Regions from separate parts of the Desulfocurvibacter africanus subsp. africanus DSM 2603 genome, predicted to be linked through region 1. Evidence: riboswitches for the same ligand, from Rfam matches in the RefSeq annotation. Region 1 holds a riboswitch; the other holds the start of a gene.
What was found. A riboswitch is a leader RNA that binds a small molecule or an ion and turns the genes downstream of it on or off. The one in region 1 is predicted to bind cobalamin.
Positions count from the first base shown of each region.

Region 2: it holds a riboswitch for cobalamin, as region 1 does, so the genes downstream of both, H585_RS22565 (radical SAM protein) here and H585_RS0110270 (sirohydrochlorin cobaltochelatase) in region 1, are expected to answer to the same signal.

Region 1 is NZ_AULZ01000013.1:78,790-93,416, forward strand. Features, by position in the region: gene H585_RS0110245 (aspartate aminotransferase family protein) at 1-888, shown strand, start outside; gene cobI (precorrin-2 C(20)-methyltransferase) at 1,130-1,846, opposite strand; gene H585_RS0110255 (ABC transporter substrate-binding protein) at 1,843-2,727, opposite strand; gene H585_RS0110260 (ABC transporter ATP-binding protein) at 3,005-3,787, opposite strand; gene H585_RS0110265 (FecCD family ABC transporter permease) at 3,784-4,806, opposite strand; gene H585_RS0110270 (sirohydrochlorin cobaltochelatase) at 4,904-5,821, opposite strand; cobalamin riboswitch at 5,938-6,132, opposite strand; gene H585_RS0110275 (TrmH family RNA methyltransferase) at 6,206-6,796, shown strand; gene H585_RS0110280 (L-threonylcarbamoyladenylate synthase) at 6,970-7,590, shown strand; gene H585_RS0110285 (glycosyltransferase family 9 protein) at 8,110-9,036, opposite strand; gene H585_RS0110290 (NUDIX domain-containing protein) at 9,225-9,644, shown strand; gene glgA (glycogen synthase GlgA) at 9,695-11,179, shown strand; gene H585_RS0110300 (isoamylase early set domain-containing protein) at 11,361-11,669, shown strand; gene glgB (1,4-alpha-glucan branching protein GlgB) at 12,027-13,961, shown strand; gene pdxA (4-hydroxythreonine-4-phosphate dehydrogenase PdxA) at 14,266-14,627, shown strand, end outside.
Region 2 is NZ_AULZ01000017.1:95,649-110,275, reverse strand. Features, by position in the region: gene mnmE (tRNA uridine-5-carboxymethylaminomethyl(34) synthesis GTPase MnmE) at 1-1,202, shown strand, start outside; gene H585_RS0112805 (ATP-dependent helicase) at 1,202-3,394, shown strand; gene H585_RS23415 (hypothetical protein) at 3,443-3,784, opposite strand; gene H585_RS0112795 (aldo/keto reductase) at 3,771-4,847, opposite strand; gene H585_RS0112785 (response regulator) at 5,051-5,446, opposite strand; gene H585_RS0112780 (hypothetical protein) at 5,607-5,813, opposite strand; gene corA (magnesium/cobalt transporter CorA) at 5,840-6,904, opposite strand; gene H585_RS0112770 (FxsA family protein) at 7,002-7,397, shown strand; gene H585_RS0112765 (putative bifunctional diguanylate cyclase/phosphodiesterase) at 7,489-9,543, shown strand; gene H585_RS22570 (tetratricopeptide repeat protein) at 9,858-11,093, shown strand; gene H585_RS0112750 (rubrerythrin family protein) at 11,282-11,776, opposite strand; gene H585_RS0112745 (Fur family transcriptional regulator) at 11,869-12,342, opposite strand; cobalamin riboswitch at 13,016-13,195, shown strand; gene H585_RS22565 (radical SAM protein) at 13,212-14,018, shown strand; gene H585_RS0112735 (ribonucleoside triphosphate reductase) at 13,912-14,627, shown strand, end outside.

The DNA of each region.
Region 1 (14,627 bases):
AACTCTGGGGCCGAAGCCAACGAAGCCGCCTGCAAGCTGGCCCGGCGGGCCATGCGCACGGTGCGCGGACGCGACGCGTACGAAATTGTCACACTCTCGGGCTCCTTTCACGGCCGAACCCTGGCCATGGTCGCGGCCACGGGCCAGGCCAAGTTCAAGCAGGGCTTCGAGCCCATGCCCGGAGGATTCGTCACCGCGCCCTGGGGCGACATTGAAGCCCTGGCGGCCACCATCAACGAGCGCACGGCCGGCGTGCTCGTGGAGATCGTCCAAGGCGAGGGCGGCATCCGACCCATGGCCGCCGAATACGCCCAGGCCGTCCAGCGGCTTTGCCGCGAGCGCGGCGTGCTGTTCATGGTCGATGAGGTGCAGGCGGGCCTGTGCCGCACGGGCCGCTTCTGGGCCCATCAGCACTTCGACCTGACGCCCGACATCTTCACCACGGCCAAGGCCTTGGCCAACGGCCTGCCCATGGGCGCCATGATGGCCTCGTCCGAGATCGCCTGCGGTTTCGTCCCAGGCACCCACGCCACTACCTTCGGCGGCGGCGCGTTGGTGGCGGCCGCGGCCGACAAGGTCGTGGAGATCATGCAGCGCGATCGGCTGGACGAGCGCGCCGCCGAGCTGGGCAGCTACGCCCAGGGCCTGTTCCGCGACATGGCCAAGGCCTGCCCCGGCAAGGTCCGTGAGGTGCGCGGCATGGGGCTGATGATCGGCATCGAGCTGGACTTCCCCGGTGCGGGGATCTGGAAGAGCCTGCTGGATCAGGGTTTCGTGTGCAACCTGACCCAGGACAAGGTGCTCCGGCTTCTGCCGGCCCTGACCATCGACCGTGCCGACCTGGATGCTTTTGCGCAGACCCTGACTGAACTATTGCGTAGCGTTTAAGCTCGCCAAGCGAATAACCGGGAGAGGGCTTTGCCCTCTCCCGAACCCTCACCCACCAGGGCCGACGCGGCCCTGGACCCGCGAATTTTCGGGCCAGCCAGAGGAACCGGCTGGCCCGATCGTTTTTATTCACCCATGATGGTTGATTTGTCGGTGTGCAGCGACAAAGACACGGTCAAGCTCCGGCAGTTGGGAACCACAAGTCTACAACCGCCGGGCCATATCCGCCTTTTGAAGCCGCCTAGGACTTGCCGCGTTTGACCAACAGCAGCGAAAGGTAGGGCGGCTGTTCGGGGCACTGGTCCAGGCCTCGGTGCACGGACTGGCCCGGCAGGCCGCATTGGCTGACCAGCAGGGCCGAATCCTGCGCACCCGTGCGTCGCAGGGCCTGCGTGATGGCCGGGAAGTTGCGGTAAGCTTTGAGAATCACTGCGTTCTCGGCCACTTCCAGGCCGCGCTGCAAATCCTCGGCGTCGCGAATGCCGGACAGGACGATGAAGCTTTCGCCCGACTCGGCCAGGGTTTGCCCGGCCAGGGCTGCGGCGGCCTGGTAGGAGGTCACGCCGGGCACGATCTCCACACGCGCGGCCGGGTCCATTTCGCGCAGGGTGCGCAGCAGGTAGCCGCAGGTGGAGTAGGTCATGGGATCGCCCAGAGTCAGGAAGACTGCATCCTTGCCGGCATTCAGGGCTTCCAGCACCGTGCGGGCGTTGGTTTCCCAGGCTCGCGACAGCACTTCGGCATCGCGAGTCATAGGAAAGTCTAGGCGCACCACGGGCACGCTCGGCTTGAGATGCGCGGCGGCGATGGACAGGGCCAGGGAATGGTCGTTCTTGGGCGAGGCCGCGGCGAAAACCACGTCGGCCGCATTAAGGGCGCGGATGGCCTTGAGAGTTATCAGGTCCGGATCGCCGGGACCAACGCCCACTGCATGGAGAAGGCCTTTGCTTGTGCTCACTTGCTGTCTTTGTTGCTAGATGGTTTGGGGAAACGGTCCGGGTGCAGGAAGGTGGCAAGTTCTTCCACGGCCTGCACACTGCGTGGACCGGGCCGGGAGTATAGGGCCTCGTCCACCATGAGCACGCGGCCGGAACGCACGGCGGCCAGAGTACGGAAATGGCTGCGGCCGGACGGGTGTGGCGGCGCGGGATTCATGGGGCCTTGTTGCACCAGATAGACTTCGGGATTCAGACCGACCAGGACTTCCTCGCTCAGGCGCACGAGCTTTTTGCCCTGCGCTACGACGTTCTCGCCGCCTGCGCGGCGGATGATTTCCGAGACCATGGAATCCTTGCCCGCGGCCAGCAGGTTGGGATAGCGCACCTCGAAAAAAACCGATGGGCGCTGCACGCCTTCCACGGCTTTATCCACTGCCGCCAGTCTGGCCTGGATGCGGGCGGTTTCCTGCCTTGCCGCATCCTCCGCGCCCAGCAGTATGCCAATGCGCTCCATGGCCGTGAAGAGCGAGGCGAAATCGTCGATGACAAAGACCGCCACGGGGATGTCGTGGTTGCGCACTGCCTCCACGGATTGCAGCGCCGCATCGCGGCCAGCAAGCTGCAACACCAGGTCGGGCTTGAGTCCCAGCATCAACTCCATGTTGGGGCGCATGTGCGTGCCAATGGAAGGCCTGGCCAGGGCTTCGGTCGGCCAGTTATCCACATTGGTGCGGGCCACGAGGCGTTCGCCCAAGCCCATGGCCGAAACAATCTCGCCCAGGCCGCTATATAGCGGGATCACTCGCCGCGCCGGCGCTGCCAGCTCCACCCGCTGCCCCAGGTCGTCCACGATGACCGGCCCAGCCCAAGCCGCCGGTGCCGTCAGCAGTACAATGGCCAAGATTAAAGCGAAGAGAATATGCCTCCGGCGGCTGGGGGAGTAACGACTCCCCCAGACCCCCCGATGTGTGGGAGCTGCTTTTCCGCCGAAACGGCGAAAAAGCCGCTCCCACGGGGTGGGGATCAAAACCGTGTGTGCAATCCAGCCCCGAGCCGGTCTGATGCCAGCGGTTCCTCCGCTGGCATCAGACCGGCGAGAAACGTGGGGTCCAGGGGGATCATCCCCCTGGCGGGTGGGGTGCGGGGAGGGCAGCGCCCTCCCTGCATTCTCTTCCCTCTTACTCACCGGGCACCAGGTGCGCCTGGGGCGCGCCGGTGACGGGGTGTGGGGCGACAACGATATTGGTGTCATACAGTTCCCGCAGCAGTTCCGGGCGAAAGACCTCGTGCGTTGGTCCCTCGGCCAGCACGCCGCCGTTTTTCAGCAGGATCAGCCGGTCGCAGTAGAGCGCGGCCAAATTCAGGTCGTGGATGGCCGCCAATACGGTCAGTCCTTGGCGCGCCCTGGCCTTGAGCAGGTCCATGGCCTCCACGGCACGCGCCATGTCCAGGCCGGCCGTGGCCTCGTCCAGAAGCATGAGCGCGGAGCCCTGGGCCAGGGCGCGGGCCAGCAGCACGCGGCGGAATTCACCGCCCGAGAGCTGATCGGCTGGGCGTTGCTCGAAATTTAAAGTCGCGGTCTGAGCCATGGCCGCCAGGGCTGCCTCGCGGTCTTCGGGTCCGTACGTGCCCAGAAAGGACAGGTACGGATAGCGGCCCATGAGCACCACGGACAAACAGGCCAGGGCCTGCGGCGGCTCGGCGGACTGGGGCACGCTGCACACGAGGCGTGCGCGTTGCCTGGATTTCAGGCCGGCCGCGTTGTGGCCGTCGATCTCCAGGCAGCCGTTGTGCAGGGGCAGCACTCCGGCCATGGTCAGCAGCAGCGTGGATTTGCCGCTGCCGTTGGGGCCGAGCAGGCCCGTGACCAATCCCCGATGCACGTGCAGGTCGATGTTGTGCAGCACTGTCCGGCCGCCGGGGCCGGGATAGCCGCATGTGGCGTTCTCCAGGCGGATCATTGCCGCCACTCTTTTGCCCGGCGGCGCAGGAGCAGGGCGAAGAACGGCCCGCCCAGGAGCGCCGTGACCACGCCCACGGGCAGTTCGGCCCCGCCGTGCAGCACGCTGCGCGCCAGGGTGTCGGCCCAGATCAGGGCCAATGCCCCGGCCAGGGCCGAGAAGGCCAGCAGCGGCCGGTGCTCGCCGCCCACGAGCAGGCGCACTACATGCGGCACTACCAGCCCGGCGAAGCCGATAACCCCGGCCACGGAAACCGAGGCTGCGGTGATGAGGCTGGCGGCGGTGAGCAGCAGCGTGCGCGTGCGGGCCGCGTCAACGCCGAGTTGACGAGCCTGGACCTCGCCCAGGGACAGAATGTCCAGTTCGCGGGAGCGCAGGGCGATGAGCGCCGCGCCCAGCAAGAAATAGGGCAGAAACAGGATTAAATGGATCCAGCCGCGCCCTTGGAAGCTGCCCATGATCCAGAACACGATGCTCGTGACCGATTCCTCGTCCAGGGCCTTGAGCAGGGCGATGAGCGCCGAGAGGAAGGTGGAGACCACGATGCCGGCCAGCACCAGGGTTTCGCGGCGCAGCGTCCCGCCCGAACGGCCCAGGAGGATGACGATGGCCAGCGCAGCCAGGCCGCCGGCCAGTCCGGCCAGGGGCAGCAGGCCCATGTCCGAGAAGAAGGGCATGCCCATGAGCGGCAGCCCGGCCGACAGGCCGAGGAAGATGGCCGTGGATGCACCGAAAGCCGCGCCCGTGCTCACGCCCACGGTGAACGGGTCGGCCAGGGGATTTTGCAGGATGCCCTGGAACACCGCGCCGGACACGGCCAGGCCTGCGCCCACGGCAGCGGCCAGCAGCGTGCGGCTGAGGCGCAGGTCCACGACCACCACGCGCGTGGTCTCATCCGTCAGGGGCACGGAACGGAACAGGTCCAACAGAGCCTGCGCCGCCTGGGAAAAGCCGATGTCCAGCGGCCCCACGGCGCAGGCCGCGGGAATGGACAGGACCAACGCCAGGGCCAGGCCCATGAAGGCTCCCCAGCGAAGCGAGAGCCTGGCCCTGGGCGTTGTAAGCGTTTGGCCGCGCAATGTTGGTTTTGCGGCTGAAGCGTCCATGTTCAGTCTGTTATCCATTATCCTTGGGTTCGTCGCGCAGAGCTTTCAGGCTGAGGCCAAGCTGGTCGACCCAGATGTCCACCACGGCGGGGTCCTCGGCCAGACCGCGCATGACGGGCTGGCAAGCGATGCCCTTGGCCTTGAGTTGCGATTTCCAGGAATCCGGCTCGTTGCCGGCGATGTCGTTGCGGGCATGGTCGCCGGCCACGGTCAGGAATGGCACGAGGTAGGCCTTGGCGATCTTGCGCTTGGCGAGGTCGGCCAGGACATCCTGCATGGACGGAGAGCTTTCTATGGTGCCCACGAAGGCGCGCTCCGACTCCTGCTGCAGGTAGTACTGCATGGCCGGGTAGAAGGCCGAGGCCAGATGGTGGGTGCCGTGGCCCACGAGCACCAGGGCCTCGCGGTTGCCAAGGCCGGGCACGGAAGCCAGCACGGCCTTGGCCAGGGCTTGCATGGCCTCGGGACCGGACAGCAGCGGCGGACCGAGCACGATGCGCTCGAAGCTCTTGGGCATGGAGCCGAAGGCCGCGACGATGGCGGTCAGGTCGTTGAACTCCTGCCCGGGGATGACGTGCAGCGACTGCACGGCCACGTGGGTGAAACCGTCGTCGAGCATGCGGCCCAGAGCTCCGGCGGGCGAGGCGTTGCGCAGGCCTTCCTCCGTGGCGACCTTGTGGCGGATCTGGCGGGACGTGTAGGCCCAGCGCAATTCAACGCCTGGGTAGGCGGCCTTGACCTTGGATTCGATGGTTGCATAGGCCTTGCGCGCCTCGGGCACGCTGGTGCCGAAGGTCACGAGCAGGATGCCGATTTTGGGTTCGACATTGGTCTTGCCATGGGCCTGGGCTGGATCGGCCTGGAGGCCGAGGAGCAGGGCCAGGAGGCAGATGGATAGGAATGCTGAGAGACGTTGATGGATGCGCATGGGTCCTCCTTCGATGAGGAGGGGGCGTGAGATGGAAAAGACCCTGTGCCGCCAAATGCGGAAGGGCCTTCGCATGTGCGGACCTCGGCAAAGCCCCCGTTGCCGTTGATCCCTTTACCTTGGGCCGTTTCGCGGTTGGTCTTCTGGCTCGCCCCACCTTGGGCCGCCTTCCCGCCCGCAGGCAGTGGCATGGTTGACCCAAGGCATGATCGTGGAGGTCAGGTGATCAGGGCTTACAGCGGCGGGACCGCTCCGGACTCGCACCGGATTCCCAATTAAGCGCATGGCGCGCCGCGAATAAGTTCCGGCTATACTGCCTCAGTCTTAACCGGTCAAGGCGCGGCATCGCTTGCCTTTTGCCGTGCGCGTCTCTAAAAGGCCTCCATGCGCTACTGCATAACCGACGAAAGATTGGCCCGCATCCGCCAGGTGCTGGCCAGGCGGCAGAAGGGATTGACGCTGGTCATCGACAATGTGCACGACCCGCACAACGTCTCGGCCATATTGCGCAGCTGCGACGCCTTCGGCGTGCCGAGCGTGCACCTGTATTACACCACGAGCGCCTTCCCAGTCCTGGGCCAGAAGTCTTCGGCCTCGGCGCGTAAGTGGGTCATGCGCACGCGCCACTCCGATGCGACCTCGATGTACAGGGGGCTCAAGGACCAGAACTTCCAGGTCCTGGCCACGGGCTTCAGCGAGCGGGCCAAGCCGCTTACGGCCTGGGACTTGAGCGCGCCGACGGCGGTCATCCTGGGCAACGAGCACAACGGAGCGAGCCCCGAGCTCGCGCAGGTGGCCGACGGCGAAATCTATATTCCCATGATGGGCATGGTGCAGAGTCTGAACGTCTCTGTGGCCGCGGCGATCATCCTGTACGAGGCCTGGCGTCAGCGCTGGGCCAAGGGCATGTACGACAAGGCCAGCCTGAGCCCCGAGGAGCTTGCGCTCCTGGAAAAGGATTGGGTCAGCCGCTAGGCTTGTTTACCCGAGCCCATGCCCACGGGGCAGTTGGCCAAGGTTTCGAGGCCTGGCATTCCCGCCGGAACTCATGGACCGGAAATCATCGTGCACGGACAGTCCGGCTGGCGAAAGTCCGGGCGAACGCAAAGCCTGCCTCGGGCATGTCTCCGGCGATCCAGGAACAACGCATGACCAGCTTTCACGCAGCGATTGAAGCCATCAAGCGGGGCGGAGTGGTGATCTATCCCACCGAGACCTTGTACGGGCTGGGGGGCAGCGCCTTCCTGCCCGAGGCTGCCGCGCGCGTGTGCCGGCTCAAGGGCCGGCCCGAGGGCAAACCACTGCCGCTGGTGGTGGGCTCGCGGGAGCAGGTCGGCCTGGTCACTGAACTGGAGGACTCCGACTTCGCGCGTCTGGCGGACCTCTTCTGGCCCGGCCCCTTGTCCATCATCGTGCCGGCGCGCCGGGACCTGGCTCCGCAGGTGAAGGATGCAGAAGGGCTGACCTCCCTGCGCTGGACCGCCCATGCCACGGCCGCGGCTCTTTGTTTGGAGTCGGGCGCGCCGCTCATCGCCACCAGCGCCAACCTGAGTGGCCGGCCGGCGGCTGCCAGGCCGGAGGATCTTGATCCGGCCTTGCTGGCGGAGGTGGATGCCGCCGTGCTTGAGCACCCCTGGCCTTCGGGCGGGGCGGCTTCCACGGTGGTGCGCCTGCTGGGATGCTGCCGGTTGGAGGTCTTGCGTATCGGGGCAGTGCCCGAGCAGGCCCTGGAGCAGGCAGGCTTCCGGCTGCGCGGGCCAGGCGAGTAAAAAGAATTGTACCGGCTCGAAGCCCTGGTTCGGACTTTGCGCTTTTGGGGTTTAAATATTTGAACCAATCTGGCCGGAATATCTGGCCGTTCCGGGCATAGTATCGATCAAAAGGGTCACTGATTCAGCCTACTACGCAGAAACCAACCTGCGGTACGAAGTTTGGCCCGCGAGTTGCTAGAAGGGAATCAGTCATCCTTCCTTTTTTTGCGGAAGCCGGCTCCATGGGGATGGTCCCCATGGAGCCGGTTTCATTTTTAGGGACCTGCAATCGGTCAATGCCCCTATCTCTGGCTGGATCTCCGGTAAGACTGGCGGCGTTTCCGCCAGCCGCCTCTCCAAAGGACAGGCCCTCTGGTCCAAGGGTCGGCAGCATTCTCATTCCCACAAGCCTCTAAAGCATTTTGCATTTCAGACGCTCCCTTCGGCGTTGACGGCGGAATTACATTCCGCCTACGCCTGCGGGGCGACAAGCCATGCCGACGCATGGCTTGCAGAGCATTTCAAAAGCAAAATGCTCTAAAGAGAATCCTCCACGGCGTGCATGACCATATCCACGCTGATCGCCCGCAGGCAGATGGGGTCCTGGCAGCGCAGGTCGTGGGTCGTCAGGGTGCACGGACGGCAGGGGGCCAGATCGGACGGTGCGGCCAGGGCCGTGATGCCCTCGGGAGCCCACATGGTGCGCGAGGTCGGCCCGAACACGGCCACGCCAGGCACGCCGAGCCTGCCTGCCAGGTGCATGGGGCCGCAGTCGTTGCCGATCGCCACTCGGGTCGAGAGCAGCAAATCTTGCAGATGAAGCGGGTCTTCAAGCCGCACGGAGGGTTTGCCGTCCGTATCGAGACCCCGCTCGACTTCGGCCGGGCCGAGCACGAACAAGGGGGATAAGCCCAGCTCTTCCAGCCTGTGAGCCAGTTCAAGAAATTTGACCAGCGGCCATTGCTTTAGCCTGTGTCCGGCTCCGGAAAAGAGCAGGGCCAGGCGTTTCGCTCCCGGTCCATCCCAGGCGGGCAAGGCCTGCCGCCAGCCATTTTTCCAGCCTTCCGCCCGGCGTATTCCCTTTCCTTCCAATTGCAGGCTATAGCTTTGGCAAACGGAGACGGTTGCTGCTTGCACGTCGACCGAGCGCAGGCCTTGCAGATACCAGAGCCTTTCGTCCTGCATCGGCGCGGTAGCTGCCAGGCCGAACCAGGCGACAAGGCTGCGCTCCAGGGCCGCTGGCCATGGTCCGCCCGGATGCAGGGATTCCACGGCGGCGGCGAGAGGGGCTGGGCAAGGCTGGATACCGAGCGGCGCAAGCCAGGGCAGCCGATCGGATCGGCCATGCCAGTACGCCGGCTGATGCGGCAGGCCCAGGCGGAGTTGCCGCAGGGCGGGCCAAGCCAGGAAAAAATCTCCGAGCGCTCCGCGATGAACGATTATGATGTTGTCATGCTTATGCATTTATCCTAATGAGGTAGCGTAATGTTTTATGTGAAGGTTGAGCGATGCCATGTGGATGGTAACGGCGCAAGGCATGCGCGAATATGGCTGTGCGCACCGCGCTGCCGACGGTGGTTGGCTGAAAAAGTTTAGGATCGGCTTGAAACGAGGTCAAGCCGCGCCAGATTGGTGCGGTAGGAGAGTATTTCATGTCTTATCGTAATCCGACACCCACGGTGGACATCATAATCATGATCCCTGGTCGCGGCGTGGTCCTGGTCAAGCGCCGCAACGAACCGCATGGATGGGCGCTGCCGGGGGGCTTCATCGACTATGGCGAAACCGCGGAGCAGGCGGCCGTGCGCGAAGCCAGGGAAGAAACCGGCCTGCGCGTTGAGCTGACGGGCCTTTTCGGCGTCTACTCCGACCCGGCGAGGGATCCCAGGCTGCACACCATCTCCACCGTGTTCACCGCCGTTGCCGTCGATCCGACGGAGCTCAAGGCCGGGGATGACGCGGCAGGCGTCGAGGTATTCGCGCCGGGCAAATGGCCCGAGCCCATGGTCTTCGATCACGCCAGGATCCTCGACGACTACCTGCAAACGCTACGGCGGCTGGCCATTCGATGATCCGTACCTCAAGCAAGGATTGCAACGCCCGCAAGGGATTGTGAGGTTACATGGCCACGGCAACCCAGGTGCTCTTTGTCACCTCGGAGATATACCCATTCTCAAAGACCGGCGGCCTGGCCGACGTGCTCGGCTCCCTGCCGCTGGCCATTCGCGACCGGGGCATTCCCGCGGCCGTCATTACGCCGTTCTACGGCCGGCTGCGCACCGGCAACTATCAGCTCCGCCTGGTTTCGGACGACTGCCCCGTGGGTTATCCGTGGCCGTCCACCACGGCCGAGATCTACCAAGCCGACTATGAGGGCGTGCCGGTCTACTTCGTCTCCCGGGGCGAGTATTTCGACCGTCGCTACTATTACAACACTCATGCCGGCGACTACTTCGACAACTGCGAGCGCTTCAACTTCTTCTGCCGTGCCGCCTTGTCGTGGATTCGCCGCCAGGGCGAGGCGCCCAAGATCATCCACTGCAACGACTGGCAGAGCGGACTGGTGCCGGCTTACCTGGAATTCATGCGCCGCAACGATCCGTACTGGCGCGAGACCCGCACGGTCATGACCATTCACAACCTGGCCTTCCAGGGTCGCTTCTCCTCGCGTCTGTTCTGGGAGTCCGGCCTGCCCCACGAGGCCTGGCACATGGACGGCGTGGAGTATTACGGCGACTTTTCGCTGCTCAAGGCCGGCATCGCCTACTCGGACATGATCACCACGGTTTCGCCCAGCTATGCCCGCGAGATCCTGGGCTGCGACTTCGGCTGCGGGCTGGAGGGCATCCTGAGCGCCCGTTCGTATCGGTTGCGCGGCATCCTTAACGGAGCGGACTATGGCGTGTGGGACCCGCGCGACGACAAGTTCCTGCCTTGCGCATACGGACACGAGGAGTTGAGCGGCAAGCACCGCTGCAAGCAGATGCTCCTGCGCGAGTTTTGCCTCTCAGACATGCTCGAGGACAGGCCTCTTTTGGGCTTCATCGGCCGTCTGCGCGACCAGAAAGGCATCGACCTGCTCATCGAGATCATGTCGCGGATCATGGACATGGGCGTTGGCGTTATCGTCCTGGGCGAGGGCGACCTGAGCTACGAGGCCCGGCTTTTGGAGCTCATGGAGGAATACCCCGGACGGCTCGCGGTGCAGGTCGGCTACACCGAGGACTTGGCGCACCGCATCCAGGCCGGCGCGGACATTTTCCTAATGCCCTCGCGTTACGAACCTTGCGGCCTGACCCAGATGTACGCCCTGCGCTATGGCACTCCGCCCGTTGCCACGGCCGTGGGCGGCTTGCGCGACACGATCGTGCCCCATCCCGATCCACGGTCCACGGGCTTCACCTTCGAGCGATCCGAGCCCGGGCAATTCCTGGAAGCCATCCAGCGGGCAGTGAGCCTGTTTCAGGATCAGGGGCAATGGCAAGCCATGGTCATGCGGGCCATGCAGGAGAATTTCACCTGGGACAAGGCTGCGGAGAAGTACCTGGAGGTCTACCGGGAAGCGGGAGCACGTGTGCAGCCCGATCCGACTTTGATCCAGGCCTGATCTTGATCTGATGCGCCCCGGTGTCTGCCTGACCTGCGACGCTTGCGTACCTGTGACAAAGTTCGTATATGATTGATTATAGATATAGACGCTCTCCGGCGCGGAACCACCGCACCGACGCGTAAGTTGCGCAACGCCCATGACGCCGTCCCTGGAGTCGGCGGGAATTCGGAGACATCACATGGCACTGAAGAAAAAATATTTGAAGACAAAACCCCTGTGCAAGGTAAGCTTCTCCCTGCCCAAGGAGGTGACGAACGGTGTCGACACGGTGCAACTCGTGGGCGACTTCAATGACTGGGACCGTTCCGCCACACCCATGAAGCGCTCCAAGGCCGGCGAGTACAGTGTGACCATCGATCTCGAAGCCGGCAGGGATTACCAGTATCGCTATCTGCTCGGCGAGAGCGACTGGCGCAACGACCCGGCGGCTGACAGGTATGAGTACAACGCCTTCGCAGGCAGCGAGAATTCCGTGGTTTCGGTTTAGAGCATTTTGCTTTTGAAAATGCTCTGCAAGCCATGCGTCGGCATGGCTTGTCGCCCCGCAGGCGTAGGCGGAATGTAATTCCGCCGTCAACGCCGAAGGGAGCGTCTGAAATACAAAATGCTTTAGAAGACCGCTGCAAAACGAGTAGGTGGGCAGGAAGGCCTGTTTTGGGTGAGCGCAAAGCAACCCTGGGCAGAGCGGGTCAGCTTGCTCAAACATTGCCAAGTTTATAATGCAGGGCGGGCTTCTTTAGCTTTCGATTGTGGGATACTAAAACATTGCGCCAGGACGAATCCGCGATCGGGCCTGGTTTCTTCATATTGCGCGCGGTCAGAAGAAAAGCGCAGGCACTAATCCATGCAGTATTGCAGCACGGAACCGGCATACATCCCGCCTTTCGACCTGTATCTTTTCGGCCGCGGCGAGCATTGGGACATATACCGCCTTCTTGGTGCGCATCCCGCCGGGGGAAGCGAGGCCGAAGCCAGCGAGCAAGGCTATCCCAAGGGCTGGAGTTTCGCGGTCTGGGCGCCCAACGCGCGCGCGGTTAGCGTGGTCGGCGACTTCAACTGCTGGCAGCCCGGTGTATCGCCTCTGTACCCGGTGGCCGACTCGGGCATCTGGGCGGGAGTCATCGCCGGCCTGAACAAAGGCGCTTTCTACAAACTCGCAGTGGAACAGGCCTGCGGCGGCGTCGTTTTCAAGACAGACCCTTACGCCTTATACGCCGAGCGCCGGCCGGGCAACGCGGCTATCCTCTGGCACCTGGACGAATATGTTTGGGGCGACGGCGAGTGGATGGCCCGCCGCCGCGAGCAAGGATTGCCCTTCAACAGGCCAGTGAGCATCTACGAGGTCCACGCCGGCTCCTGGCGCGTAAACGGCGGCGGCTACGGCAACTTCCTGACCTACCGCGAACTGGCCGACAAGCTCATCCCCTACGTGCGCGACCTGGGTTTCACGCATATCGAGTTCATGCCCCTGGCCGAGCATCCCCTGGACCAGTCCTGGGGCTACCAGACCAGCCACTATTTCGCGCCCACTTCGCGCTACGGCACGCCCGAGGATCTGCGCTACTTCGTGGACCAATGCCACCAGGCCGGCATCGGCGTCATCCTCGACTGGGTGCCGGGCCATTTCCCCAAGGACGAATGGTGCCTGGGCCGCTTCGACGGCACGGCCCTTTTCGAACATGAAGATTGGCGACGGGGCGAGCACCCGGACTGGGGCACCTACATCTTCAATTACGGTCGCCACGAGGTGCGCAACTTCCTCTTCGCCAATGCGCTCTACTGGCTCAAGGAGTTTCACTTCGACGGCCTGCGCATCGATGCCGTGGCCTCCATGCTCTACCTGGACTACTCGCGACAGGAAGGCGAGTGGCTGCCCAACGAACAGGGCGGCAAGGAGAACCTCGAAGCCATCGGCTTCCTGCGTGAGCTGAACCGCGTGGTGCACGAGCACTACCCCGGCGCCATCATGGTCGCCGAGGAGTCCACGGCTTGGCCGGGCGTCTCCCGTCCACTCTATACCGGCGGCCTGGGCTTCACTTTCAAGTGGAATATGGGCTGGATGCACGACAGCCTGGAATATATCTCCAAGGAGCCGATTCACCGCGCTCATCATCACAATAACCTGACCTTCTCCATGCTCTATGCCTTCTCGGAAAACTTCGTGCTGCCCATCTCCCATGACGAGGTGGTGCACGGCAAAAAGGCCCTGCTGGCCAAGATGCCTGGCGACTACTGGCAGCAGTTCGCCAATCAGCGAGCCTTTTTCGCCTACCAGTGGGCCCACCCTGGCAAGAAGCTCCTGTTCATGGGTGCGGAGTTCGGCCAATGGAACGAGTGGAGCAGCGAGCGCCAGCTCGAATGGGAGGTCACGGGCTATCCGCCCCACCAGGGGCTCATGGCCCTGGTGCGTGACCTGAATGCGCTTTTGCGCGCCGAGCCGGCCATGCATGAGGCCGACCACGACTGGCCCGGTTTCGAGTGGGTGGATTTCGCGGACTACGAGAATTCGGTCATCAGCTTCCTGCGCAAGGACAGCCGGGGCGAACCCATTTTGTGGGTCTTCAACTTCACGCCGGTGGTGCGTGGGGGTTACCGCATCGGCTGCCCCATGGCCGGCTGGTGGCGCGAAATACTCAATACCGACGCAGCCTGCTACGGCGGTTCCAATGTCGGCAACGGAGGCGGAGCCATGGCGCTGGACGTGCGCCGCGAACCTTGGCCCGCCACTCTGGAGCTGGTCCTGCCGCCCTTGGCTGCCGTGGCCTTCAAGCCTGCCTGATAAAGCGTGAAGAGAAGCGCGGCCTGGTTTGGTGGCGCTTCTCTTCACGGCTTGTGTCCGCAAGACAGGGCTTTTCTGGTTCCGATCCGCTTAAGGCAGATTGCTTATAAGACGCCCGCTCCGGCGTTGACGGCGCAAGTAAATTGCGCCTACGCCTACGCGGCGGCAAGCCATGCCGACGCATGGCTTGCAGAGCATTCTCAAAAGCAAAATGCTCTAAGAAATCAATAAGATTATCCGCGTCAGTCCTGATGTGGGCGTGCATGGTGTCGCCCTGTCCGGCTGCGGAAACGAAGGTATTTAAATGGTGAAACCCCTGCTCGTAACGCTCGGCGATCCCGGAGGCCTGGGCCCGGAGCTGGCCTGTCGCCTTTTCGCGCAACAGCCGCCCCTGAACAGGCCCGTCGTGCTCATCGGTCAGGAGTCCTCCCTGGCGGATATGGCCCGGCGTTTCGCTCCGGATTTGAGTTGGGAGCGTCTGGACGAGAGCGTCACGAGGCATAATGAAAACGCGGCTAATGCGTCCGAATATAACCTTGCGCCTGGGCTCTATCTCCTAGAGCCTGAGGGTGTCGGGGACATCAGCGTTCCGCTGGGCCGAGGCTCTGCCGAAGGCGGCCTCGTCGCGGGCCACAGCCTGGATCTGGCCTGCGACCTGCTGCTCTC
Region 2 (14,627 bases), on a different contig from region 1:
AATTTACGCGTCGAGCCTTCCTGAACGGTCGGCTGGACCTGAGTCAGGCCGAGGCCGTGGCCGAGCTCATTGCCGCGCCGGACCGCGCCGCCGCGCATCTGGCGCGCACGCGCCTGGCTGGCCTGTTGGGCGAGCGGGTGCGGGCTTTGCGCACGCGCCTGGAGCATTTACGCGCCGCCTTGTGCGTGGCCGTGGATTTTCCCGAGGACGAGGTGGACTGTCTTGCGCCCGAGGATTTCCTGTCCGGTGTTCGGGCCGTCATGGCCGAGGTGCGCGGACTGCTGACGTCCCACGAACGCACGCGGGCTTTCCGCGAGGGCGCGGTGGTCGTCCTCGCGGGCCCGGTCAACGCAGGCAAGTCGAGCCTGCTGAACGCGCTGCTCGGCCGCGAGCGGGCCATCGTGTCCGACACGCCGGGCACCACGCGCGACTGGCTGGAGGAGTCCATCTCCCTGGACGGCCTGCCCGTGCGCCTGGTGGACACGGCCGGCTTGCGCGAAACAGCTGACGCCGTGGAGCTGGAAGGCGTGCGCCGTAGCCGCGAGTTGCTGGAACGCGCGGATCTCGTGCTGCTCGTGCTCGACGGCGGTCAACCCGCCGACCCTGCCGCCCTCGCCCTGGCTCACGAAGTCGGCCCGCAACGCTTGCTGCTCGTACTGAACAAGATCGATCTCGCGCCCGAGCTCCCTGACGAACCTGGGGAGGGCATTGCCCTCCCCAGACCCCACCCACCAGGGGCGGACGCGCCCCTGGACCCGCGCACTCCGGGCGCTGATCGCCCGGAGTGTGTGGAGGGCAGACCGGTTCTGGCGGCAGAGGACATGAAAATGGGGGGGGACCGGGGGGAATTATTCCCCCCGGCCGCCGGAGGCATTCTTCCTCTTCCCGCCTTGCCCGTGTCGGCGCGTACGGGCGCGGGCATCGAGGCGCTGACGGCGACCTTGCGGCGCAGGCTGGCCGAAGCCGCTGGCGGCGAGCCGCAGGCCGGCGAGCTGGCCCCCAACGTGCGGCAGGCTCAGGCCATGTGCCAGGCTCTGGACGAGCTTGAGGCCCTGGCTCTCGACATCGAGGCCGCTGTGCCCTACGATCTGTTGAGCGTGCGGCTGGAGACTGCCTGCATGCGCCTTGGCGAAATCACCGGCGAGATAGCTCCCCAGGATGTGCTGAACGCCGTCTTCGACACCTTCTGCATCGGAAAGTAATGCCAATCGACTTCACGCGGGAATTGAATCCGGCCCAGTGCGAGGCCGTGCAGGCTCTTGAGGGGCCGGTGCTGGTCATCGCCGGCGCCGGCAGCGGCAAAACGCGCACCATCGTCTATCGTCTGGCCCACTTGGTGGAGCAGGGCGTGCAGCCCGAATCCATCCTGCTGCTGACCTTCACGCGCAAGGCCGCCCAGGAAATGCTGGCGCGAGCCTCGCTGCTGCTTGACCATGGGCTGACCGGGGTCAGCGGCGGCACGTTCCATTCCTTCGCCTACGCCCAGCTCAGGCGGCATGCGCAGCTTTTCGATCTGAAGAGCGGCTTCACGGTCATGGACCGCGCCGACGCACTGGATGTCCTCGGCCAGGCCAAGGACTCCCTGGGCCTCGGGCGCACCGAGCGCTCCTTCCCCAAGAAGGAGACCATCCTGGAGCTGATCGGCAAGTCGCGCAACAAGGAGACGGATCTGGAGAGCGTGCTGCAGCAGGAGTCCTTCCACCTGATGCCCTACCTGGAAATCCTGGGCAACATGGCCAAGGGCTACCAGGCCATCAAGCAGCGCCACGGGCTCCTGGATTATGATGATTTGCTGTTCGTCTTCGAGCGGCTGCTGACGGAGCGGGAGGATGTGCGCGAGCGGCTGCGCGAGCGTTTCCGCTACATCATGGTGGACGAGTACCAGGACACGAACAAGGTCCAGGCCCGGCTGGTCAAGCTCATGGCCGGCCTACAGGGCAACGTCATGGCCGTGGGCGACGACGCCCAGTCGATCTACGCCTTCCGCGGCGCCAGCGTGGCCAACATCCTGCGCTTCCCCAAGGAGTACCCGGGAGCTTTGGTCATACGGCTGGAGCAGAACTACCGCTCCACGCAGCCCATCCTGGACCTGGCCAACGAGGTGCTGCGCCACGCGGCCCACAAGTTCGACAAGCATCTGTTCACCGAGCGCGAGGACGGCCCCAAGCCGATGCTCGTGCGCACCCTGAGCGACGCCACCCAGCACCAGATCGCCATGTCGCTCATCGCCGATTTGCAGAAGAAGTACGCCCTGCACGAGATAGCAGTGCTCTTCCGCGCCGGCTACCAGTCCTATGGGCTGGAGGTGCAGCTCAGCAAGCTGGGCATCCGCTTCCAGAAGTATGGGGGCATCCGTTTTTCCGAGGCCGCGCATATCAAGGACGCCCTGGCCTACCTGCGCCTGGTGGTCAATCCTTCGGATCTGCCTGCGTGGCAGCGCGTATTCAAGCATGTCAAAGGCGTGGGGCCCAAGACCGCCCAAGGCCTGTTCGAGGCGGTCATCTCCGGCAACGAGGCCCACGTGGCCAAGACGCGCAAACGCTTCCCCGAGTTGACCGAGCTGTTCGGGCTGCTGGACGGCCTGCGCGCCAGACGGCCCGCTCCCCTGGCAGCGCTTGACGAGGTCATGGCCTGGTACGGGCCTATCCTCATCCGCGACTACCCGGATGATTATCCCAGGCGGCAGCAAGGCCTGGAACAGCTGGCGCGCATCGCAGCCAACTACCCTGACTTGGAGGCCTTCCTGGGCGACCTGACCCTGGAGAATCCCGAGGACAACAGCCGCGAAGCGGCTCACGACGCGTTGGTGCTGTCCACCATCCACTCGGCCAAGGGTCTGGAGTGGAAGGCCGTGCTCATGCTGGATTTGGTGGAGGACCGCTTCCCTTCGCGCAAGGCCATGCAGCGGCCAGAGGATTTGGACGAGGAGCGCCGGCTCATGTACGTGGCTTGCACGCGGGCCAAGGATTTTCTGGCCCTGTTCGTGCCCGAGACGGTCTATATGCGCGGTCTGGAGCGCAGCGAGCCGACCCGGCCCAGCCCCTTCGTGCTGGAGATGGAGCCGTCCAGCTATGAGGAGTGGCGGGAGAACTTCTCGGGCGGCTTGGCCCGCGCCGGGGGCGGAGCGCCCATGGGCCGTAGACAGGCTCTGGACCAGGCCTTCGGGCGGCCGTCCGGTTCCGTCCGCTCAGCTGCGCCGGAATTCGCCGCTGGCGGCGATGCGCAGGCGAACAGCAACGGCATCCGCAACACCAAGCTCGGCTTCTGCACGCACCGCGTCTACGGCCGGGGCAAGATCATCGCCGAGGCCGCGCCCGGGAAATACCGCATCAATTTTCCCGGTTTCGGCATCAAGACCATCCTGGCCGAATACCTGACCCTCGAAGACGCCTGATCCAGAAGGCAAGCCTTGCGCCCCGACCGGGGCGCACATTCCCTATTGTCAGCAGCCGGGCTGCCCCGGATGGCCGCAGCAGGCCTGGCGCTTGCTGAAACGCAGCGAGAAGTTGCGCGCGATGAGCCGCAGCTTCTCGCGCAGCGGCATGGGCTGGCGCAGATTGTCCAGAGTGGCCTTGAGAGTCGGGCGTTGCGTGGAGCACATGTCGTTTCTCCCGGCTTGCGGCCGCTTGCGCCAGTTATCCGCACCACCTGGGCGGCCAGCGCACAAGTTGCGCAGGTCCAGGGGGTCGCCTTGTTTCAGATAGGGGCTCTGGCGGGTGGTGTTCGGGAAGGAACGAGCCGCTCTGGCAGGCAACGCCCTTCCCGATTCTTCATACTCCGACATTGCCTAGCCATTCCTGGTGCTTGGCCGTGCCGTCGAACTCGAAAGTGGTCTTGAACGGCTCGTAACGGCCGCTCATGGCCACCTGTTGCGTGCGGGACAGAAGTTCGGCGAGCTGCTCCCGGCTCATGGGCTTGAAGCTCCTGGCCGCCTGCAAGGCCTGTTGCAGGATTTCCATGCTCTCGATACCCGTGATGACCGTGGATGTGGGCAGGCTCATGGCGTAGTGCAGGCATTCCGTGGCCGAGGCTGTTTTGGTCTTGAGAATGTAGGCCTGGGCCAAGGGCTTCATGCCCAAAGGGGCGATGCCGTTGCGCACGAGCAGCGGCAGCACTTCATGCTGGAAGCTGCGGAAGTGCGCGTCCAGGACGTTGAGCGGCATCTGCACCGCGTCGAAGCGCACCCCGCGCTCGGCGGCCATTTCCAGCATGCGCCGGTGCACGAAGGGGTCCTTGTGGCCGGTGAAGCCGATGTAGCGGACCTTGCCGGCTTTCTGGAACTCCAGCAGCGCCTCCATGGCTCCGCCCTCGGAGAAAACAAGATCCGGGTCGTGCGGGCGGATGACCTCGTGCACCTGCATGAGGTCGATGCGGTCCGTGCGCAGGCGGCGCAGGGATTCCTCCATCTGGCTGGCGGCTGTCTTTCTGTCGCGGCCGTCGAACTTGGTCATGAGGAAGACCCTATCGCGATAGCCGTCCTGCAGGGCCTTGCCCATGAGTTCTTCGCTGCGGCCGTCATGGTAGTCCCAGCAGTTGTCCATGAAGGTGATGCCGTTGTCGATGGCCGCGCGCATGAGGCGGATGCTGTCCTGATCGTCCTTGATGCGCCCGATGTGGTGGCCGCCGAGACCGAGGAGCGAGATGAGTTCGTCCTTGTCGCCGAAGCGGCGATAGACCATGTCGCCCTTGCGGACGGTCTGGGGTGGTGCGCTTGGCGAGTCCGCTCCGGAACCAAGGTTGGGATTGGAACCGGCGGCCGGCCCCGCGCCGAAAGCGCTCGAGGCCGCCAAGCCCGCGGCCATTCCCGTGGCAGATAGGGTCAGGAAGTCACGTCGGTTGATGGCCATGCTGCCTCCCACCTGCTTTTACGCCGGTTTACGGCTGGTTGCGCCAGGCATGCGCCGGGCCATGGACCAGCCTACCCCCTTGGACAGGAAACGGGAACCCTGGAGGGGCGACTAAAGGCGGAATTGGTGAAGAGAGGTTTGCCAGACGTGGAGGCTAGGTCCGCTCGCCTGCCGGGCAAGCGGCCTTGGTGGAGCGAGTCGACTCAGGCCAGGCCGAAACGATGCAGCTCCTCGGCCACGCGCTCGCGGGTCACGGGCTTGTTGAGGTAGGCCACGGCCTCGCCACGGAAAAAGGCTCGCGTCACATGGCGCTGGTCCTCGGACGCGCTGACCACGATGGCCTTGACCCGCTGCTGGGGCGCCAGCTTCAGGGCGTTCTCCAGGGCGCGGATTTTTTCCAGGGTCTGGTGGCCGTCCATGCGGGGCATCATGAGATCGACGAAAAGCACGTCATAGGGCTGGTGTTTGGACAGGGCTCGCTCGAAGGCTCGCAGACCCTTGCGGCCGTCCTCGGCCAGGTCGGCTTGGCCGAATTCGGCCAGGGTTTCCCGCATGTACAGGGCGCTGACCGGATCGTCCTCGATTATGAGTATACGCATGATCCCTCAAGGGGTTGGTTTCCTGGCATCTTGTCATCCAGCGTAATCGCAGGATGGAGGCCGTGCGGCACGCCCGATCCTCCCCGGCGGGAAGCCGGGTGCGCCGCCAGTTTTTGGATGTATGCCAGGAATAACCCCCTGAGGGGTGATGTCAACCCGCTTACTCTTCTTTGCTGCGTCTCTCACGCAGCACGGCCATGACCTGCACGGGCGCGCCAGCCAGGCCGCAGTAGCCCAGGCCTTCCTGCCCCTCGCCGGCCGGGCGCCACATCATGCACATGGCCGCCTGACAGAACTTGAGCTTGTCGTCGTGGGTCTTGAGCAGGGGACAGTACTTGAACTTGGCCTCGGATTCCTTGAGCAGCATGCTTTCCTCCGCGGTGGGGTTGACCTTTAGAACCAGTCCTTGCGCTTGAAGTACAGGATCATGCCTCCGGCCACCAGCGCCATGAGCGCCAAGGCGGCATAGTAGCCGTAGCGCCAGCCCAGCTCGGGCATGTGCGCGAAGTTCATGCCGTACAGGCCGGTAATGAAGGTCAGCGGGATGAAGATGGTAGCCACGGTGGTCAGCACCTTCATGACCTCGTTGGTGCGCATGGTCACGGAGGACATGGTGATCTCGATCATGTCCGTCAACGCTTGGCGGAAGGCCTCCAGCGTCTCGACGGCCTGCATGCCCTGATCGTATATGTCGCGCACGAAGACGAGGTTTTCCTCGCGTATGAAGGTCGGGTCGGGCTTGCGCAGGATGGAGACGACTTCGCGCAGGGGCCACAGGGAGCGGCTCATGGCCAGCACGGCTCGGCGCAGGCGGTATATGCCGGCCAGATCGGCGCGCAGGCTTTCCTCGATGAGCTGCTCCTCCATGTCCTCGATCTCGTCGCCCAGCCGGGTCAGGGCCAGGAACGTGTGGTCGATGGCCGTATCCACGAGCATGAGAAAGAGGTAGTCGGCTTCCAACCGATGCGCCTTGCTCCTGCCTTTGACCAGCCGCTGCAAGATAGGCTCGAACAGGCCGTTCTCGCCCTCGGAGAAGGAAAGCACGTAGTTATCGCCCAGGACGAGGCTGACCTGCTCCTCTCTTACTTCGCCCTTGCCGGTCGGGCCGGGCTCGTAGCTCAGGGACTTGAGCACGATGAACAGGCAATCCTCGTGTTCCTCGATCTTGGAGCGCTGGCCCGTGTTGAGCACATCCTCCAGGAGCATGGGCGACAAGGAGAACGCCTCGCCCACGCGTTTGACCAGGCCCTCGTCGTGCAGTCCGCGCATGCGCATCCAGATCACACCGCCGGCAGGCAAGGGCGGGCACACGTCCGTGGCGTCGAGCACCGTGGCCTTGCCCTCGCTGTAGTGCACCAACTCGGCTCTGGGACGGAAGGTCTTTTGCGGCCCTATGTACCGCATGGTGCCGGGCGGCAGGCCGACCGTGCTTTCTCTGTCCTTACTCTCCTCGACCATGCTTTCTCCTTCTGCCGCAAGCGCCGATTCCGCTTGACCAGGGTTCCCAGGCCCGATACGTGCCAAAGGGATACATTATTGCCCAAGGAATGCCGACATGCTGTTCAGGCTTATTATTCTCTTCGCCGCCATCCCGCTCTTGGAATTGTACCTGCTCCTGGCCGTGGGCCAGCGCTTGGGGCCGGTCTGGACCATTGCGCTGGTGTTGGCCACCGCGGCCCTGGGAGCCTACCTGAGTAAATCGCAGGGACTCAGGACCATTGAGCGCATGCGCGAGAACATGAGCCGGGGCGTGGCGCCCGCGGGCGAGCTGGTCAGCGGCGCGCTCATCCTTCTGGCCGGTGTGCTCCTGCTCACGCCGGGTTTCTTGACCGATGCGGTCGGATTCTGTCTGTTGATCCCTCCATTGCGGCAACGCATCATCCGCTTGGTGCAACGCAAACTCGTGGAGCGCACCACCCGCACGTATATTGACATCGACCACCATTCCTGATTCCAATCCAGGGCAAACGCCACTTCGCACATGACGCAGCGGCACGCCGACTACCGGGCTTGGCGCGTGTTGATGCTGTCGGATTTTACACATGGACGAGACAATACAAGAGCATATTCATTTGCGCGAGGCCCTCATCGCCCTGGCCGACGCCCATTTCACGTGTAGCTTGGATGCGGACGGAAATCTTGGGCCAATCGAGGACGGCGCGTTCTTGAGCCGCTTCCTGGGGCGGGAAGGGCCACACGCCGAGGGTGTGAATCTTGACCAGCTCGTGCCCGAAGGGGACGCGGGCATCCTGCAAGGCCTGCTCGGCAGGTTGGCGGCCGACGGCCAAGCGCGTGACACGGTCCACCTCGTGTCCCGCGATGGCTTGTGCGTGGCCTTCACGCTCGTCCTGCTGCGCGAGAACGGCAATGTGGTCGGAGTCCTCCGCCGCCGCGCTGATGACGAAACGTGTATGCGCGCGGCTGAACACGAGCGGCTGGTGGCCGACGAGGTCTATCGGAACGCCATCGAGGGCATCACCGTCACCGACTCTCACGCGCGCATCCTCTTCGTGAACCCCGCCTTCAGCAAGATAACGGGCTACACTGCCGAGGAGGCCTTGGGCCAGACTCCGAGCATCCTCAAGTCGCATCTGCACGACCATGCCTTCTACAAGGCCATGTGGCAGGCGCTGATCAACCACGGGCAGTGGGAAGGCGAGATCTGGAACCGGCGCAAGAACGGCGAGGTCTATCCCGAATGGCTGTCCATCAGCTCGGTGCGCGACGGCCAGGGCAAGCTCCAGCGCTATGTGGCCGTGTTCCACGACATCACCGAGATCAAGGCCAGCCAGGAGAAGGTCAGGCACCAGGCTCATCACGATGTGCTCACGGGCCTGCCCAACCGCCTGCTGCTCAAGGATCGCCTCGCCACGTCCCTGACGCACATGGCCCGCTCGGGGCAGAAAGTGGCCCTTCTGTTCATGGACGTGGACAATTTCAAGCACATCAACGACAGCCTGGGCCATCCGCTGGGCGACCTGCTGCTGCAGGCCGTGGCCGCGCGGCTCAAGGAGGTCATGCGCGACGATGACACGGTGGCTCGCCTGGGCGGCGACGAGTTCGTGATCCTTGTCGAGGCCCTGGAGAGCGAGAACCTGGCCATCGCCACGGCCATGCGCCTGCTGGAGGCTTTTCGCGTCCCATTCCACATCAAGGGTCACGCGCTGACGGTCACGCCTTCCGTGGGCATCGCCCTGTATCCCGACGACGGCGATGACGCCGAGACGCTCATCAAGAACGCGGACATGGCCATGTACCGGGCCAAGGAGAAGGGCCGCAACACTTTCCAGCTCTATACTTCGGCCCTCAACGAGCGCGCCGTGCGGCGCATGACCATGGAAGGCGAGCTGCGCAAGGCCCTGGAGCGCGGCGATATCCAGCCCTGGTTCCAGCCGCGCGTGGGCCTGCGAAACGGCTCGGTGGTGGGCTCCGAGGCTCTGGCGCGCTGGATCAAGCCCGACGGCACGGTCATCTCTCCCGGCGAGTTCATTCCCCTGGCCGAGGAGACCGGCCTCATCCTGCCGCTGGGTGAGCAGATCCTGGAACAGGCCTGTCGCCGAGTCAGGGCTTTTCAGGATGCGGGTTTTCCGGAACAGTACGTGTCCGTGAACCTATCCCCGCGCCAGTTTCGCCAGAAGGATCTGGTAGGCATGGTGGAGCGCGTGCTGCAGCGCACTGGCTTCGACAGCCGCCTGTTGGAGCTGGAGATCACGGAAAGCTCCCTCGTGCAGGACATTGACCAGACCATGGCCACGCTGCGGCGGCTCCGGGAAATGGGCCTGGCCGTGGCCATCGACGACTTCGGCACCGGCTACTCGTCCCTGGCCTACCTCAAGCACTTCCCCCTGGGCGCGCTCAAGATCGACCAGTCCTTCATCCGCGGCATCCCCACGGACCCGAGCGACATCGCCATCACCACGACCATCATTTCCATGGCCCAGAGCCTGAACCTCAAGGTCATCGCCGAAGGCGTGGAAACCCTCCAGCAGCTTAACTTCATCCTGGGCCTGCGCTGCGACGAGTACCAGGGCTACTACTTCAGCAAGCCCCTGCCGCCGGAAGCTTATCTGGAGCTGCTCAGGCAGCGGAAATTATAGCTGATAAAGAAAGAAGCCGGCCCTCACATTTTCGAATCTTCCCCGCCATAGTCACATCATGGGCCTATCTGCTACGGCAAGGCTATTCATAATAAACGCTGACAACTTCAGTGTATACTTTCGATCGCCCCGATTCAGCTCATCCGCAATCAGAAGTACATATTAAAGGAGGTGTATCTCGACATCAGAAGGCACTTTGGATGCCTATGCAGAACCATAATGATGCACATAACAATTTATTATAATAGTCATTGCTGCCAAGACTAGTTTAAATAAGTTTAGGAGCTTTTCATGGGTTAGATAAAGGTAGATTAGTGCAATTTGGTGTCAATGAGTTTGATGTCGGCTGGGTGAGAGGTGATATGCGGATTTGTACACTTGCGTTATTATTATTACTCGTGCTGGGCACGCACTCCACCGCTGCCATATTTGAGGAAGACATATGCCTACAGGCAGAAAAAGAACTATATTCCGGTCGTGGAATTCATCTTTTTACTGAATGTTTAAAAGTTCCAGAGTTGAACAAGTTAGAAATGGCGTATGCATATTATTGCCGTGGTCTTGCCTACGCGTATGTCAGAGAATATTACAAATCTATTGTAAATTTTGATATGTCTATAATTATAAACCCATATTCATCATTGGTGTATAGTGATCGGGGAAATTCATATTTTGAGATTGGCGAAAGCGAGCAGGCTATAGCTGATTGGAATAAGGCAATCTTCCTTGATCCTGGCAATCCACATCCATACGTAAGCATCGGCCATTACCACTATGTTAAAAAAGAATATGTTCATGCAATTGAGATGTTTAATACAGCAATAAAATATAATCCAAAATATGCATTAGCATATAACAATCGCGGGCTTGCTTATCATGAGCTTGGTGAATACCTAAAGGCTATTGCTGACTATAATGAAGCAATTCTTATTGATCCCATGCTTGCTTGGGCGTATAGCAATAGGGGTGGCACATATAGTAAAATAGAAAAATACCAGCAGGCCCTCTCAGACTACAGTAAAGCCATCAAGATCAACCCAAGGCTGGGTAGAACATATAATAATCGCGGATTGACCCATGCAAGAATGGGCCAGCACCAGCAAGCGCTCACCGACTTTAGTAAAGCAGTTGAGCTCGAATCCGACAATAGCGAAGTGTATTACAACCGGGGTTTGACCTATGACATCCTAGGCAATCATCAGAAAGCTATTCAGGATTATATAATGGCGATCCGTATCGATCCTAAGTTGTCAAAAGCTCACAATAACTTGGCTTTCACTTATGCAACAGCAAATCCTCCTCAGTTGCGTAATATGGAGGAAGCCTTGAGCCATGCCGTTATCGCTGTGCAGTTAACCCTCGGTGAGGATTGCGCTTCCTTGGACACGCTGGCTAGTGTGTACGCCATGACAGGTCTATTCGACATGGCCGTGGAAGTCGGGCAACAAGCTGTTAATTTGGCCCATCGAAATGGCAATATCAAGGAAGCCGTGAGGCTTGAGCAAAGCCTGGAGCTGTACAAGAGCGGCATAACCCCTTCTGGATTATAGAATCAGTCTATAGTTGCCGCTATGTCTCAAATTAGCTTCTGTCGTCGGATGCAGCGCCCTAGTTGCCCGTGCAACGGATGACTCTGGCGATACCATAAGTCTTGCTTAAAGCTGCTAAGCTTGCCAACAGAAAAGGCCCGCCGTGAAGCGGGCCTTTCCGGTGTAAGGGAGGCGAGGGGAGGAAATATCTAATCGACCTTGAAGAAGGCCTTCTTGGCCGCCTGGCAGACGGGACACTTCTCGGGCGCTTCGTCTTCCACGGTGTGTCCGCACACGGAGCAGACCCAGTAGTCCGTTTCCTTGTTGCTGCCCAGGTTTTCCAGGGCCTTCTGGTACAGGTCGGCGTGGGTCTTCTCCACGGTGTTGGCGAACTCGAAGGAGCGCAGGGCGGCCTTGTTGCCTTCGGCCTTGGCCGTCTCGATCATGCCGGGATACATGCTCTTGAACTCGTGGGTCTCGCCGGCCACGGCGTCCTTGAGGTTCTCGGCCGTGGTCTTCACGGCGCCCAGCACGCGCAGGTGGGCGTGGGCGTGCACGGTCTCGGCCTCGGCCGCGGCGCGGAACAGCTTGGCCACCTGCGGATGGCCTTCCTTGTCGGCCTGCTTGGCGTAGGCGAGATACTTGCGGTTGGCCTGGGACTCACCGGCAAAGGCTTCCATCAGGTTCTCTTCGGTCTTGGACATGATGATCTCCTTATGGTCACGGGATGACTGCGTGACGTGTGTTGTTTGCAGTAATTAAGAATCAAACCTAACTCGTAAGGAGTATTTATCGATTAGTCCGCAGATACGCAAGCGTTTTCTTTCGCATCTTCTTCCCGGCCAGCAGTGCAGGCCTGGCATACACCTTCCACAACCAGATGCACTACGCTCGGCTGGCCCCACTCGCTCACGCACCGGGGCAGGTCCATGGCCTCGTACTCCGGCCATGAGAAATCCGTTACCACGCCGCAGACCGTACAGGCCATATGTTGATGCGGCCGCACAGCCTGGTCGTAGCGCGCCTCGCCTGAAGCGCAGCGCACCCGGCAGACCAGGCCGCAACGCTCGAAGGCGGCCAGGGTGCGGTAGACCGTATCCAGGGACAGGCTGGGCATGCGCTCGCGGATACGCCCGTGCAGCGCCTCCACCGTGGGGTGATCCCGCGCGGCCAGGATCTCGCGGAACACCTCCATCCGCTGGGGCGTCTGCTTGAGCCCGGCTTCGCGGCAGGCTCGACCGAACAGGTCGCGCTCCTCGGTCATGTGCATATTCTTCTCCTTATACGGCCGCTGCGCGTGCGCTGCTAAAATTCTTCAAGCTTGCATGCGCCGCAAGAGGCGGACCTCTGCTTCGCGGGGCCGGCTGCTTGATCGGCTCTTCGGCATCCCGACTCGTTCTTAGCTAGTATAGAATAGCAGTGGCAAGGGAAAAGGCAAGCCTGTTCGGAAGAAGGTTAATAACTTCTGGATCAGCCCGAGGTTGGCTGGAGCCGCGAGACCACTTCCGCATGACACTTTTGTGAGCTGCTCGCAGGCAGTGCCAATGGCCGGCCATGCGCGGGAAGGCTGGCCAAGCGGATCAGGAGCATTAGGCGCATTGGACGCTGAGTTTGGTAAGTCAGCCTCGGTTTCGATGAGCGACTATTCCACGTGTAATGGACAGAACAAAAATGCAAAACATGTCGGAATGCATATGTGAAGTGTGCATGAATGCAGTTGTTTCGCATTGATGTGCAGAAATTTAATGTATTTCGTGCGCTTGTTGCATTTACGCACATCCGGGCCGGAAGTCGGCTTGGAGGGTTGACGGTTAAAAAGGCCTGTCGATGCTGGAATAGCATGGTGTGGATGATTTTTTCCGTCCAGATACTATACAAATCTTTTTGGTGGAGGTAGATTGGCCTCCGACCATGAATGTCGCCCCCGCCTCGAGCCTGGGGGCGGATTTGTGAATACCTCGGGTGGCCCGCGAGGGCCTTGTACGGGAATCCGGTGCGAATCCGGAGCGGTCCCGCCGCTGTAAGCCCGCGAAGATGATCGGTCATGGAGCCACTGGAGCGCGACTCCGGGAAGGCGACCGATTTGGGCGAGCCAGAAGACCTGCCCGAGGCCAACCTCAACCTGCGGCCGGCACGCGGATGCCGGTCAGGGAGCGCGGCTTTGCGCCGCTCATAATACTTATGGAAAAAGACAAGAACGCCTGGGGCAACCTGCGCGGGCTTACGCCCTTGAGCCTTTGCGACTGGCCGGGGCGCGCCAGTTGCGTCCTGTTCATGGGTGGATGCAACCTGCGCTGCCCAACCTGCCACAACGCTGGTCTGGCTTGGCGGCCCGAGCGCCATCCAGTGCTGTTCGGCCCGGATGTGCGCGGCTTTCTTAAAAAGCGCGCGGCCTGGCTGGACGGCATCGTGGTCACGGGCGGCGAGCCCATGGCCGACCCGGGCCTGCTGCCCTTCCTGGACGACCTGCGGGCTTACGGCCTGCCCGTCAAGGTGGACACCAACGGCATGCGTCCCGACGTGCTGCTCGAAATCCTCAATCGCGGCCTGGCCCAGGCCTTTTCCGTGGACGTGAAGGGCCCCTTCGAGCTGTATCCGCAACTCACGGGCGACGCGGTTTCGGCCGCCACGTCCAAGGCCCTGCTCTCGTCCATTTTCGGGCTGGCCGAGCAGCATCCCGAAGCCTTCATGTTCCGCCTTACCCATGTTCCGCTGCTCACAGAAACCGACGTGGAGACCGCGCGCGGCTACCTGCCGGCCGGCTTCAACCTGACTATTCAGAACTACATCGCTCCGGGGGGAACGTATGCCGCTACAGATTCGCAAGAGGGACGGACGACTGGAAACGTGGTCCACGGACCGCATCGGCGAAGCCATTCTCAAAGCCCTCAAGGCCAGCGGCATCAAGGACCCCATCCTGTCCAAGAGGCTCGCCTGCAAGGTTGAGAAGAAACTCGAAGGCCTGGACGTTGCCGAGCAGGAACAGATTCAGGATACCGTGGAACTGGTGCTCATGGAGAACCGGCTCTACGACGTGGCCAAGAAGTACGTCCTGTACCGCGAGAAGCGCCGCGAGCTGCGCGCGCACAAGCAGGCCTACCTGGACATCACGGAGACCATCGACCAGTATCTGACCAAGGCTGACTGGCGGGTGAACGAGAACGCCAACATGACCCACTCCTTCCAGGGGCTCATGCTGCACCTCTCGGGCACCATACAGGCCCGCTACGCCCTGGAGAAATATCCCGAGGAGATCCGCGCCGCCCACGAGCACGGCTACTTCCACATCCACGATCTGTCCTTTGGTCTGGCCGGCTATTGCGCCGGTTGGTCCCTGCGCGATCTGCTCATCGAGGGCTTCAACCTCGAGGGTCGCTCCTGCGCCGGGCCCGCGCGCCACTTCGATTCCATCCTGGGCCAGATGGTCAATTTCCTGGGCACGCTGCAGAACGAGTGGGCCGGCGCTCAGGCCTTCAACAACGTGGATACCTATCTTGCGCCCTTCATCCGCCACGACAACCTGAACTACGACGACGTGCTCCAGATGATGCAGAA